4 regions of the Streptomyces sp. NPDC001068 genome follow, and region 4 is predicted to be linked to each of the others. Evidence: riboswitches for the same ligand, from Rfam matches in the RefSeq annotation. Region 4 holds a riboswitch; each other region holds the start of a gene.
What was found. Region 4 has a riboswitch for cobalamin ahead of ACFY3I_RS14760 (cobalamin biosynthesis protein). Riboswitches for the same ligand answer to the same signal wherever they lie in the genome.

Region 1: it holds a riboswitch for cobalamin, as region 4 does, so the genes downstream of both, ACFY3I_RS07960 (CbtB-domain containing protein) here and ACFY3I_RS14760 (cobalamin biosynthesis protein) in region 4, are expected to answer to the same signal.
Region 2: it holds a riboswitch for cobalamin, as region 4 does, so the genes downstream of both, metE (5-methyltetrahydropteroyltriglutamate--homocysteine S-methyltransferase) here and ACFY3I_RS14760 (cobalamin biosynthesis protein) in region 4, are expected to answer to the same signal.
Region 3: it holds a riboswitch for cobalamin, as region 4 does, so the genes downstream of both, ACFY3I_RS04555 ((2Fe-2S) ferredoxin domain-containing protein) here and ACFY3I_RS14760 (cobalamin biosynthesis protein) in region 4, are expected to answer to the same signal.

The regions. Positions count from the first base shown of each region.
Region 1 is NZ_JBIAYD010000002.1:639,683-642,879, reverse strand. It holds gene ACFY3I_RS07975 (EfeM/EfeO family lipoprotein) at 1-250, opposite strand, end outside; partial or broken gene ACFY3I_RS07970 (acyl-CoA dehydrogenase family protein) at 448-558, shown strand; gene ACFY3I_RS07965 (enoyl-CoA hydratase/isomerase family protein) at 555-1,589, shown strand; cobalamin riboswitch at 1,688-1,827, shown strand; gene ACFY3I_RS07960 (CbtB-domain containing protein) at 1,863-2,084, shown strand; gene ACFY3I_RS07955 (CbtA family protein) at 2,106-2,858, shown strand; gene pgm (phosphoglucomutase (alpha-D-glucose-1,6-bisphosphate-dependent)) at 3,081-3,197, shown strand, end outside.
Region 2 is NZ_JBIAYD010000001.1:754,694-757,890, forward strand. It holds gene ACFY3I_RS03315 (hypothetical protein) at 1-728, shown strand, start outside; cobalamin riboswitch at 801-1,026, shown strand; gene metE (5-methyltetrahydropteroyltriglutamate--homocysteine S-methyltransferase) at 1,192-3,197, shown strand, end outside.
Region 3 is NZ_JBIAYD010000001.1:1,043,064-1,046,260, reverse strand. It holds gene ACFY3I_RS04565 (hypothetical protein) at 1-539, shown strand, start outside; gene ACFY3I_RS04560 (hypothetical protein) at 976-1,125, opposite strand; cobalamin riboswitch at 1,144-1,321, shown strand; gene ACFY3I_RS04555 ((2Fe-2S) ferredoxin domain-containing protein) at 1,440-1,829, shown strand; gene ACFY3I_RS04550 (NB-ARC domain-containing protein) at 1,924-3,197, opposite strand, start outside.
Region 4 is NZ_JBIAYD010000004.1:548,815-552,011, reverse strand. It holds gene ACFY3I_RS14770 (anion permease) at 1-1,201, shown strand, start outside; gene ACFY3I_RS14765 (hypothetical protein) at 1,222-1,449, shown strand; cobalamin riboswitch at 1,641-1,783, shown strand; gene ACFY3I_RS14760 (cobalamin biosynthesis protein) at 1,883-2,833, shown strand; gene ACFY3I_RS14755 (cobyric acid synthase) at 2,830-3,197, shown strand, end outside.

The DNA of each region.
Region 1 (3,197 bases), on a different contig from region 4:
AGACCTCGGCGGAACCGTCGGTAGGGTTGCGCAGGTCGAAGACCTGGACACCGGGGGCCGGTGCGCTCCAGCCCCGCCCGCAGCGGCTGGGGGACACCTCGACCGTGGTGTGCGGCAGCGTGTTCGGGCCGGCGTGCGCGGGGCGCGGGCCGCGGGCGAGCGCCAGGACTCCGGCCACCAGGCAGACGACGACGACCGCGACGACCGCCCAGGGACGCGGCGACCTCGCGTCGAGGCCGGACAACACCATCCCAGCTCCCGGGTCCGTACCGTTCGTGATCGCCTCATGCTAGGCAGACGTGTTCACCCGAACGGCCGTCCAGGCGAACCCATGACCAAGTGTTCCCTGCCGGTTCACCGGATCTGCCGGGGGTCCGCCCGGCCGGTGCCGGGCGGTCCCGCCACGAGGACGGCACCCCGTGCGGCCACCCGCGGCCGCGCGGCGCGTACCGTGTCGAGAAGATCATCCGTGACCTGCGGGTCCACCGGATCCCGGAAGGAACCTACGAGATCATGCGTGTCACCACGGCCCGAGGGCGTACGGAGGCCATCCGATGAACGACGTCCTGCTGCACACCGCCGGCCGGGTGGGCCGACTCGTCCTCAACCGCCCCAAGGCCCTCAACGCCCTCTCCCACGCCATGGTCCGCGCCATCGACGAGGCGCTCACCGCCTGGGAGCACGACCCCGCCGTGGCGACCGTCGTCCTCACCGGCGCGGGGGAGCGCGGCCTGTGCGCGGGCGGCGACATCCGCGCCGTCCACGACGACGCCCGCGACGGCGACGGCACCGGCGCCGCCGCGTTCTGGCGCGACGAGTACCGCCTCAACGCCCGCATCGCCCGCTACCCCAAGCCCTACGTCGCGATCATGGACGGCATCGTGATGGGCGGCGGAGTCGGCGTCTCCGCGCACGGCAGCGTCCGGATCGCCACCGAGCGTTCCCGGATCGCCATGCCGGAGACCGGCATCGGCTTCGTCCCGGACGTCGGCGGCACCCGCCTGCTCGCCCTCGCCCCCGGCGAACTCGGCACCCACCTCGCCCTGACGGGAGCCCAGATCGGCGCCGCGGACGCCCTGTTGTGCGGGCTCGCCGACCACTGCGTGCCCTCCGAGCGCGTCGAAGGGCTTATCGCCGACCTCGCCGAGCGGCCCGTCCCCGACGCGCTCGCCCGGCACGTGCGACCGGCGCCGGACGGCGAACTGGCCCGTCACCGGGAGTGGATCGACGCCTGCTACACCGCCGGCACGGTCGAGGAGATCGTCCGGCGGCTGCTCGACCACGGCGACCCGGGGGCCAAGGAGGCGGCACACACCCTGCTGTCGAGGTCGCCGACCGCCCTCAAGGTCACGCTCGCCGCGCTGCGCCGGGCCCGGCGGCTCGGTTCGCTCGAGGAGGTCCTCGACCAGGAGTACCGCGTCTCCTGCCGGGCCCTGACCACGCCCGACCTGGTGGAGGGCATCCGCGCCCAGGTCATCGACAAGGACCGTGCCCCCCGTTGGTCGCCGGCCACCCTCGCCGAGGTCACCGACGCCGACGTGCAGCGGTACTTCGCCCCGCTCGGCGAGCGCGAACTGGGGCTCGCCTGACCCAACGGTTCCGGTCACCGCCGCCCCGGTGGCCCCGAAACGTGCCGGCCGGCGGGAGAGGAAGATCACGCCAGGTGGGCGCGGTCTTGGCCGTGCCCCTGACACGCGGTACGGTCGGTCCGATATCGACGACGCCAGAACGGAAGCCGGTGGAAGTCCGGCACGGTCGCGCCACTGTGTGCGAGAACCCCCGGGGATCTCGCGAGTCAGACCCGTAGCCGTCGTCAAGTGCACCACCGAGATGGGACGCGAACTCCCAGAGGAGGTTCTGCCATGGCGCAGACCGTCGCGCAGCCGACAGCCACCACCCCCGTCGTTCCCGCCAAGCTGCCGCTGAGCGCGATAGCTCCGTGGGCGGTCTTCTTCGGCATCCTCATGATCGTCCTGCTCTACTTCGTCGGCGCCGAGCAGGGCGCCACCTCCGTGTTCAGCGGCACGGACGTCCACGAGTGGGTGCACGACGCCCGCCACCTCCTCGGCTTCCCCTGCCACTGACGTAAGGGACGCCGCACGCCCATGAACTCCGCAACGGTAAGAAACCTCCTGTGGCGGGGCATGCTCGCCGGCCTCGTCGCCGGTGCGCTCGCCCTGGTCGTCGCCTACCTCCTCGGTGAGCCGAACGTCGACAAGGCGATCAGCTTCGAGGACGCCCACTCGCACGAGCACGAGATGGAGGTCGTCTCCCGCTCCCTGCAGTCCACCGCGGGCCTGGCCACCGGTGTGCTGGTCTACGGGGTCGCGTTCGGCGGCATCGCCGCGCTCGCCTACTGCTTCGCCCTCGGCCGCGTCGGCCGCTTCTCGCCCCGGGCGACGGCACTGCTGCTGTCCGGCTGCGCGCTGCTCGCCGTGTACGTCGTGCCGTTCCTGAAGTACCCGGCCAACCCGCCGTCGGTGGGCGACCCGGACACCATCGGCAAGCGGACCACGCTGTACTTCCTGATGATGGTGCTCAGCGTGCTGCTGGCGGTCGCCGCCACCATCCTGGGCAAGCGGCTGGCGCCCAGCCTCGGCACCTGGTGGGCGACCATGGTCGCGGTGGCCGCCTTCGCCGTGGTCATCGCGCTCGCCTACCGGTTCCTGCCCGCCATCAACGAGGTGCCGGCGGACTTCCCGGCCACCCTGCTGTGGCGGTTCCGGGTCTCCGCGCTCGCCATCCAGCTGGTGCTGTGGGGCGGCTTCGGCCTGCTCTTCGGCGAGTTGGCGGAGCGGCAGCTCAACCCGCGGCCCGCGAAGGCCCCGGCCGGACGGACGGTTCCCGCCGCGCACTGAACGACTCACGTCACGCGAGGGCCCCTCGGAACCACCCGGGGGCCCTCTCGCGTCCCCGGGCGGCGGCCCGCCGGGGAAGAGGCCCGGCCCCGGTGCCGTGAACCGGCCGTGAACCCGCCGTGTCCTCGGCGTCCGGACCGGAGCCGCGCTCGCCTCCACCGCCGCCGACAGGGAAGGATGGGCCTCCAGCGATCGATCAACGACTGCGGAGGAAGTGGACTCATGCCACATGAGCGAGCGGGCCGGCCGGCCGCTCCGGAGGACCTCGTCGACGTGGCCCGGCTGGTCACGGCGTACTACGCACGGCACCCCGAGCCGGCCGACCCGGCCCAGCGGGTG
Region 2 (3,197 bases), on a different contig from region 4:
TCGACATCGCCCTGTGCCAACCGCTGGACGCCGGCGCCCTGATGGACCGCTTCGACGCGGTCGTGGTCCGCAACAGCGGCCCGGTGCTCCACTACCGGCGGGCGTACGACGCCTTCCGTGACCGGGCCACCGCGCGCCGCACCCGGGTCTACAACCCGCTGCACGGCCGCGCCGACATGGCGGGCAAGGGGTACCTGCTGGACCTGACCGCGGCCGGACACCCGGTCATCCCGACCGTCGACCGGCCCGAGCACCTCGACCGCCTGCCCGAGAGCGACCAGTACGCGGTCAAGCCCCGGACCGGCGCGGACTCCATAGGCCTGACCTTCGTGACCGGGGACCGGCTGGCGGGCCTCGCCTACGGTGACATCCTGGTCCAGCCGCGCGTCGACTTCCGCTACGAGGTGTCCTTCTACTACGTCGACGACACCTTCCAGTACGCGCTGTACGCCCCCGACCCCGCCCGCCGCTGGGAGCTGGAACCGTACGAGCCCTCCGCGGCGGATCTCGCCTTCGCCCGGCGCTTCATCGAGTGGAACACGCTCGACCACGGCATCCAGCGCGTGGACGCCTGTCGTACCCGGGAGGGCGCCCTGCTCCTGGTGGAGCTGGAGGACCTCAACCCCTACCTCTCCCTCGACCTGGTCGACGACCGCACCCGCGACACCTTCGTGGCCGGCATGACCGCCTCCCTCCACCGATTCCTGGAAGCGGCTCCGCGCGCCTGAGACCCGCCGCCGGGGCCGGTTCGCACCATCCGGATGACGGACATGTCGATGCCCCGCGCGGTGCTACCCCGTAGGGTGACCCGTGCAGCTGGTTCGACCCGTCCGCCAGGCGGGTCGTCGTAAGAGGGAACCCGGTGGGAATCCGGGACTGCCCCGCAGCGGTGAGCGGGAACGACCGCCGTCATACGCACTGGGTCCGACGTACCGGGCCTGGGAAGCGACGGCCAGTAGGTGTCCGCCGGGAGACCGGAGGACGTGCCCGCGAGTCCGAAGACCTGCCGACTGCCCGCGTGCGAACCACTCGCGCGCGGACATCCCGGTGACCTCGTGGGCAGGTCGGCGTGCACACCAGGCGGACGACCGTGCCGAGCGCACCGGGTCGGCCCCGCCCGGATCGTCACCCCTTCGCGTCCTCGTCCCGTCACCAGGGATCTCAGGGATCCATCTCGCGAAGGAGATCTCCGTGACCACCGAGACCGCAGCCGCGGCAGCACGGGCCACCGTGTACGGCTATCCCCGTCAGGGCCCGGACCGGGAGCTGAAGAAGGCGATCGAGGGCTACTGGAAGGGCCGGGTCGACGCCGGGGCGCTGCACGCCACCGCCGCAGGGCTGCGCCGCGACACCTGGCGGCAGCTCGCCGGTGCCGGCCTGCACGAAGTCCCGACCGGCGACTTCTCGTACTACGACCACGTCCTGGACACCACCGTGATGGTCGGTGCGATCCCGGCCCGCCACCGGGCCGCCGTCGACGCCGACGCGCTGGACGGGTACTTCGCCATGGCCCGCGGCACCCAGGACGTGGCGCCGCTGGAGATGACGAAATGGTTCGACACGAATTACCACTACCTGGTGCCGGAGTTGGGTCCCGACACCGTCTTCGGCGCCGACTCCGGCAAGCAGGTCGGCGAACTGCGCGAGGCCCTGGCGCTCGGCCTCGCCGCCCGGCCCGTGCTCGTCGGCCCGGTCACCTACCTGCTGCTGGCCAAGCCCGCGCCGGACGCCCCCGCGGACTTCGAGCCGCTCACCCTGCTGGACCGGCTGCTGCCCGTGTACGCCCACGTCCTCGCCGACCTGCGGGCGGCCGGTGCCGAATGGGTGCAGCTCGACGAACCGGCCCTGGTCCAGGACCGCACCCCCGCCGAGCTGAACGCCGCCGCACGCGCCTACCGTGACCTCGGCGGGCTCACCGACCGTCCGAAGCTGCTGGTGGCCTCCTACTTCGACCGCCTCGGCGACGCGCTGCCGGTGCTGGCCAAGGCACCCGTCGAGGGCCTCGCCCTGGACTTCACCGGGTCCGCCGCCGCCAACCTGGGCGCCCTGGCGGCGGTCGGCGGGCTGCCCGGCAAGCGGCTGGTCGCGGGCGTCGTCAACGGCCGCAACATCTGGGTCAACGACCTCGCCACCTCACTGTCGACGCTCGGCACCCTGCTGGGGCTGGCCGGCCGGGTCGACGTCGCCACCTCCTGCTCCCTGCTCCACGTGCCGCTCGACACCGCGGCCGAGCGCGACATCGAGCCGCAGATCCTGCGCTGGCTGGCGTTCGCGAAGCAGAAGACCGCCGAGGTCGTCACCCTCGCCAGGGGCCTCGCCCGGGGCACCGACACCATCGCCGCCGAACTCGCCGCCAACCGGGCCGACCTCGCCTCCCGTGAGCGCTCCCCCATCACCCGCGACCCGGCGGTCCGCGCCCGTACCGCCGCGGTCACGGCCGCGGACCTGCGCCGTTCCCTGCCCTACCCCGAGCGGGCCGCCGCCCAACGCGCCCACCTCGGGCTGCCGTTGCTGCCGACGACCACCATCGGCTCGTTCCCGCAGACCGGCGAACTGCGCACCGCCCGGGCGGACCTGCGTACCGGACGGATCGACACGGCCGGCTACGAGGAGCGGATCAGGGCCGAGATCCGGGAGGTCGTCTCCTTCCAGGAGAAGTCCGGGATCGACGTCCTGGTGCACGGCGAGGCCGAACGCAACGACATGGTCCAGTACTTCGCCGAACAGCTCACCGGGTACCTGGCCACCCGGCACGGCTGGGTCCAGTCCTACGGCACCCGGTACGTACGGCCGCCGGTCCTGGCGGGTGACATCTCGCGGCCCGAGCCGATGACGGTGCGCTGGACGGCCTACGCCCAGTCCCTCACCGGCCGTCCGGTCAAGGGCATGCTGACCGGGCCGGTCACCATGCTGGCCTGGTCCTTCGTCCGTGACGACCAGCCGCTCGGCGACACCGCCCGCCAGGTCGCCCTCGCCCTGCGCGACGAGGTGAACGACCTTGAGGCCGCGGGTACTTCGGTCATCCAGGTCGACGAACCCGCCCTGCGCGAGACACTCCCGCTGCGGGCCGGGGACCGTCCGGACTATCTCGCGTGGGCGACGGAGTCGTTCCGGCTGACCACCGCGGGGGTCCGGCCACGGACTCAGATCCACACCCACATGTGCTACGCCGAGTTCGGCGACATCGTCCAGGCCAT
Region 3 (3,197 bases), on a different contig from region 4:
CCGTTGTGCCCCAGTCCACCATTGAATGGCAGCACTGCTTGGCCAGGCTGCTTGAACAGAACGAGGCGTATGCCCACTTCATGCTGGCCATAGCCAAGTCCGTCGAGCGTAGTCCGGAGAAGTCCACGCTGGTGTTGCAGTGGCGTGCCGCCTTGGAGCGTCAGGACTATCCGCGCTACAGGCAAAGCCTTCAGGAGGCTGCGGGAGACCTGGGGCTTCAGCGGTTCAATGATCAGAAGTTGAACAGCATCCATGCTAGGTACCGGGTGCGGTGGGCGAAGGCACTTGAGAAGCTGGCGCACGATGCCGACTTCGACCGTGAGATCCGCCTGCGCGCCGAGTGGGCACTTCTCGCCGACACGACCGGAGTCCTGATCGTCTCCGCCTCGGACGTCATAGAGGCGCTCGGCCTTTCGCCTGGTCCCCAGGTGGCCCGCGCCCTGCGTCTCGCACAGGTCCTCCGGGAGTTCCACCCTGACGACTCGGCCGAGCAGCTTCTGCAGCGCCTTTCCGTGCAGTGGGTCGCTATAAGTCAGTAGCTGCACGCGTCGACAACGCCAGGGGGATGGGCCACGGATCGGAAGCGCGGCCTATCCCCTGCGATGGGAAAGACCAGCCCACGGATCGCCGAAATGGACAGCGCACGACCGCGATGGTGAGGGTCCTGGAACGCCACCGGTGTTTACCGCGATGCACTTTATCGCCGTCGCGCTGACGCTCTAGGTGCCCACAGGGGCACTCAGAGCACCGGGAACCAATCCTGAGCTGCGGTTATGCCTTCCCCGCTTAACATGACGTTTTTCTGATGACGCATTATGTGGAGAGTGTGGTGATCCCGGAGGCTGCCGGGAAGCGTGCCTGACCTGCTGTTTTGCCCATGCGCGTAATGTGCGGTGTGGCCGGTGTCACGGGCCGGATGGCAGGAGGATCGAACGGCTGTGCGTGCACGTCGTCCCTGGTGAGGTCCTCGGGCTTTCAGTGTCCGCGGGGGCGGCGGGAGATCGTCTGGGGGAGCTTTCCCGTCCCCCAGCAGCCGTCGAGGATCTCGAGCAGGTTCTCGGGGTCGCGGAAGACCTCGGCGATCCGGTCGCCGTACTGGTCAAGGAGCGGGTCGCTTCGGACCATCTGCCCGTACGCCGGACTTGATAGCCTCGACGTGCCAGTCGAACCACGTCCGTGGTCAGGGAATCCGGTGGGAATCCGGAGCTGACGCGCAGCGGTGAGGGGGACGGGCGGGGCACGCGAGCCACTGGGAGACCGGGAAGGCGTCCCGGCCGGAGGAACCCGAGTCCGAAGACCTGCTGGCACCTCCGTGCCCCGGCGCGGAGGACGTCCGCAGGCCAGGCTCCGCGTACGAGCCCCGACACCCGCCGAGGCATGCCGTGCAGTTCCGCGCTCCCGCGACCCCGTCCGTCCTTCCGGCGCAGGGGGTGAGCCCGATGTCCCGGCCGCGACCCGAGGCAGGACGTTCGGCGAACCCCGCGGCCACACCGGCACCCTGCCGTGTCGTGGTCTGCCGGGACTGCTGCTGCGGCACCCCGAAGGTCACCGGGGTGGATCACGACCGGCAGTTGGCGCGCCTGTCGGAGCAGGTTCCCGTGCGGGTCTCGGACTGCCTCGACGTGTGCGAGCACGCCAACGTGATCGTCGTCCAGCCCTCGGCCGCCGCGCGCGCCGCGGGAGCCCGCCCGGTCTGGCTCGGCCTGGTCAACGATCCCGAGGCCACCGAGGACGTCGCCGCCTGGGTGCGGGCCGGCGGGCCGGGCATCGCGCCCTGTCCCGACATCCTCGAGCTGTACGTCTTCACCCCGCCGGGCAGGGCGAGTTGACCGGTCGGCGTGACCGAGGCCGGGGAGTTCCCGGGCGGGGGGTGACGGGAAGCGCGTACGGCTGCCCGACGGCGCCCGCGGGCGGTCGGGGTGGTCAGGTGGCGGCCTCGCAGCGACGGCCGGCCGCCTCGTCGCCGATCTCCCGGTAGGTCCGGGCGGCCCGCTCGTAGTAGGGGCGGCCTTCGTCCTCCAGCAGGGCTCCCAGTGTCTCCAGGGCTTCGGCCTGACGGAAGTTCGGCTGGAGCTTCTCCATCAGCTCCACCGCCTCGGTGAGGGCGGCGACCGCCTCGGCGCGGCGGTCGAGGTCCGCCAGGCACTGTCCGATGCGCGCCAGCACGTACGGCCGGCACTGTGCCGCGATGGTGGGCGTCATGCCCGAACTCCCGTCGCCGATCAGGTCGAGCGTCCCGCGGTACTGCCGCAGGGCTTCGGCGGTACGCCCCTGCTTCCTGCGGCAGTGGCCGATCTGGGAGAGGGTCTGCACGTACGCGTCGATGTCGCCGGCCGCCTGGAACATCCCCGCGGCCACGGCCGCCGACGCCGCGGCCTCGTCGGGTCGGTCGAGCGCCAGCAGGGCACGCGAGGTGTAGTCGTGTGCCGCGGCGACCTGTTGGGCGGCACCGCTCCGCTCGGCGAGTTCCAGTGCCCGCGCGGTGCAGCGGAGCATGGCCTCGGGGTCGCTGGGCGGCACCCAGTGGACCCAGGCGAGGTAGTTGAGCTGCGTCGCCTGCTGTACGGGGTCGGCGAGGGCGACGGCGGCCTCCGCGCCGAGAGAGAAGACTTCACGCCAGTGGGGGGCATGGGCCCAGCGGTCGGAGAACCAGTGCATCGACTCGGCGCAGTCCAGGACCGGTCGATGCCGGCCGGCGGCCGACGCGGAGCGCAGTGCTCCGAGCCAGTTCTCCACCTCCGCCCGCAGCCAGTCCTCCGCTTCCTCCGTGCTGCCGAGGGCGGGGACGTCCGGGTCGGGGCGGCCGTAGCCGGGCTCGAACCAGCGTCCGGCGGCCGTCGCCGTCCGCAACAGCCACACCGTCACCCGTTCCCGGACGGCCGCGGCGGCGTCGCCCTCCTCCGCCTGGAGCCGGTCGCGGGCGAAGAGCCGGACGAGGTCGTGGAACCGGTACCTTCCCGCCCCGGCGTCCTGGAGGAGGCCGAGGTCCACGAGGTCGTCCAGCGCCTCCCAGGCGTCCCCGAGCGGGAGTCCGCCGGCCACCGAGGCCAGTTCGGCGCCGAAGTCCCGCCCCGGCAGCACCGCCAGTCTTCGGAAGACCTGCCGTGCCGAGGGGGTCAGCTGTTCGTAGGACATCATGAACGCGGCGGCGATCCGCAGGTCCCCCGCCCTGAACTGGTCGAGGCGGTGTTCCTCGG
Region 4 (3,197 bases):
GACCGCACTCGCGTTCGATTTCACGAACGGTTTCCACGACACCGCCAACGCGATGGCCACGACCATCTCGACCGGCGCGCTCAAGCCCAAGATCGCGGTGACCATGTCCGCCGCGCTCAACCTGGTGGGCGCCTTCCTCTCCGTGGAGGTCGCCAACACGATCTCCAAGGGCCTCGTCGACGAGAACGGCATCCGGCCCGAGGTCATCTTCGCCGCCCTCGTCGGCGCGATCCTCTGGAACCTGGTGACCTGGCTGGTGGGCCTGCCCTCCAGCTCCTCGCACGCCCTGATGGGCGGCCTTGTCGGCGCCACCGTCGCCTCCGCCGGCTTCGGCGCGGTGCACGGCGACGTCCTGGTCACCAAGATCCTGCTGCCGGCGGTCGCCGCTCCCGTCGTCGCGGGCCTCGCGGCGATGCTCGCCACCCGCCTTTCCTACGGGATCGGCGGGAACGCCGACGACAACGCCACCCGCAAGGGCTACCGCGCCGGCCAGATCGCCTCCGCCGGCCTCGTCTCACTCGCCCACGGCACCAACGACGCGCAGAAGACGATGGGCATCATCACCCTCGCGCTGATCGCGGGCGGCTCCGTCGCGCCCGGCTCGAACCCTCCCACCTGGGTCATCCTCTCCGCCGGCCTGGCGATCGCGCTCGGCACCTACATCGGCGGCTGGCGGATCATCCGCACCATGGGCAAGGGCCTGACCGACCTCCAGCCGCGGCAGGGCTTCGCCGCCCAGACCAGCGCGGCCACCGCCATCCTGGCCTCCTCCCACCTCGGCTTCTCGCTCTCCACCACGCACGTCGTCTCCGGCTCCGTGATGGGCGCGGGCCTGGGCCGCAAGGGCGGCACGGTCCGCTGGTCCACCGCGACCCGCATGATGGTCGCCTGGGTGCTCACCCTCCCCGCGGCCGCGGCCGTCGGCGCGCTCGCCGAGTCCGTGACCGACCTCGGCGACTGGGGCACGGCGGCCGTCGCCGTCTTCCTCGTCGCCGCGAGCGCCGCGATCTGGAAGCTCTCCCGCCGCCAGGTGGTGGACAGCGCGAACGTCAACGACACCGACGGCACCGAGCCGTCCGGCGTGGTGACCGCGGCGATGGCCGCCGTGACCCCGCCGCCCGCGGGCCCGGTCGCCGACGCCCTGACGGCCACCATCCCCTCCCCCGCCGCTCCCGCCGCCGACCCGGCCGCGACCGTCTGACACCCGAGGAAGAACCCGACATGAACATCGACTGGGCAGCCATCGGCTCCGTCTTCGGCGTCAGCCTCGTGGTCACCGTGGGCATGGTCGCCCTCTTCACCCTCGGCATCAAGGGCCTGTCCGCCCGCGAACGCGCCACGGCCCAGGGCGACTCCGCGGCCCTGGCCGTGACCGCCGCCTACCTGTGCTTCGCGGCCTGCGCGGCCGTCGTCGCCTACGGCATCCACCTGATCGTCGCCAAGTCCTGACCTACGCCGAGTCCTGACCGTCGCAAGGTCCCGGCCGTGGCAACGGCCCTGCCGGACCGGTCGCCGGCGGCCTCCGAAGGCTCCTTCCCGATCCGTCGGGAAGGAGCCTTCGACATGCCCCACGAACCCCGCTGGACCACCGGTGTGGGCCTTCCCACACACTCCCCTCGCAGGTCAACGGCAAGTTGACGGCTCTTCCGGGGGCGTGGTGGACTTCCGGAGCCAAGTACGGCGGCAAGAGAGGAAGCCGGTGCGAATCCGGCGCGGTCCCGCCACTGTCACCGGGGTAACAACCCCCGGGAGCCAGGAACTCTCACCGCCGGTCTCGTCGAACCAGGGCGTGGACACCCTGAGTGAGGACATATCGCCATGCGCGGCTGCCGAACGAGGTTGAGTACCCGGACCGTTCACGCCCCCGCGGCCGGCTGAGCCGATGGGTGCCGGTCGCGTCTTCGCGTACGGCGCCGCCGCCGGCCTTCTCGGTGACCTGCTGCTCGGCGATCCTCGCCGCGGGCATCCGGTCGCCGCGTTCGGCCGGGCGGCAGGAGCCGTCGAACGGGTGCTGTGGCGGGACGACCGCGGCTGGGGCTCCCTGCACACCGCGGTCTGCGCCGGTGGCGCCGTGACGCTGGGCGTCCTGGCCCAGCGTGCCCTGCGGCCGTCCGCCGCCGCCTCCGTCGCGCTCACCGCGACCGCCACCTGGGCCGTGGTCGGGGGCACTTCGCTCGCCCGCGAGGCCGGTGCCGTCGGGCGCGCCCTGCGGGCCGGGGACGTCGAGGCCGCCCGGGCCCGGCTGCCCCATCTGTGCGGGCGCGATCCGCAGGCCCTGGACGCCGACGGGATCGCCCGGGCCGTCGTGGAGTCGGTCGCCGAGAACACCAGCGACGCGGTCGTGGGCGCGCTGGTGTGGGGAGCCCTCGCCGGGGTGCCGGGGCTGCTCGGGTTCCGGGCCGTCAACACCCTGGACGCGATGGTGGGTCACCGGTCCGCCCGGTACCGGCGGTACGGGTGGGCCTCCGCGCGGCTGGACGACGTGGCGGGATGGCCGGGGGCACGGCTCACCGCCGCGCTGGCGGCCGCCGCCGGCGACGACACCGCGGGAGCCGTGCGGGCCTGGCGGTCCGACGCGGCGAAGCATCCGAGCCCCAACGCGGGGCCGGTGGAGGCGTCGTTCGCGGGAGCGCTCGGGGTGCGGCTCGGAGGGACGCTGTCGTACGGGGGGCGCATCGAGCACCGGCCGGTGCTGAACGGGGAGGGACGGGCTGTGGAAGTCGCCGACATCGAGCGGGCGGTACGGCTGTCGCGCCGGGTGGGATGGCTGGCGCTCGGCGTGAGCGCGGCCGCGGCCCTGGCGCGCGGGGCGCTCTCGGGGAGGGCCTCATGAACAACGGCGGTCTCCTCGTCGCCGGTACCACCTCCGACGCCGGCAAGAGCGTCGTCACCGCCGGGATCTGCCGGTGGCTGGTCCGGCAGGGCGTCAGGGTCGCGCCGTTCAAGGCGCAGAACATGTCCCTCAACTCCTTCGTCACCCGCGAGGGCGCCGAGATCGGGCGGGCGCAGGCCATGCAGGCGCAGGCCTGCCGCGTCGAGCCGACCGCGCTGATGAACCCCGTGCTGCTCAAGCCGGGCGGCGAGCAGAGCAGTCAGGTCGTGCTGCTCGGCAAGCCGGTCGGTGAGCTCAGCGCGCGCGGCTACCACGGCGGACGGCGGCAGAAGCTGCTCGGCACCGTGCTCGACTGCCTCGCCGA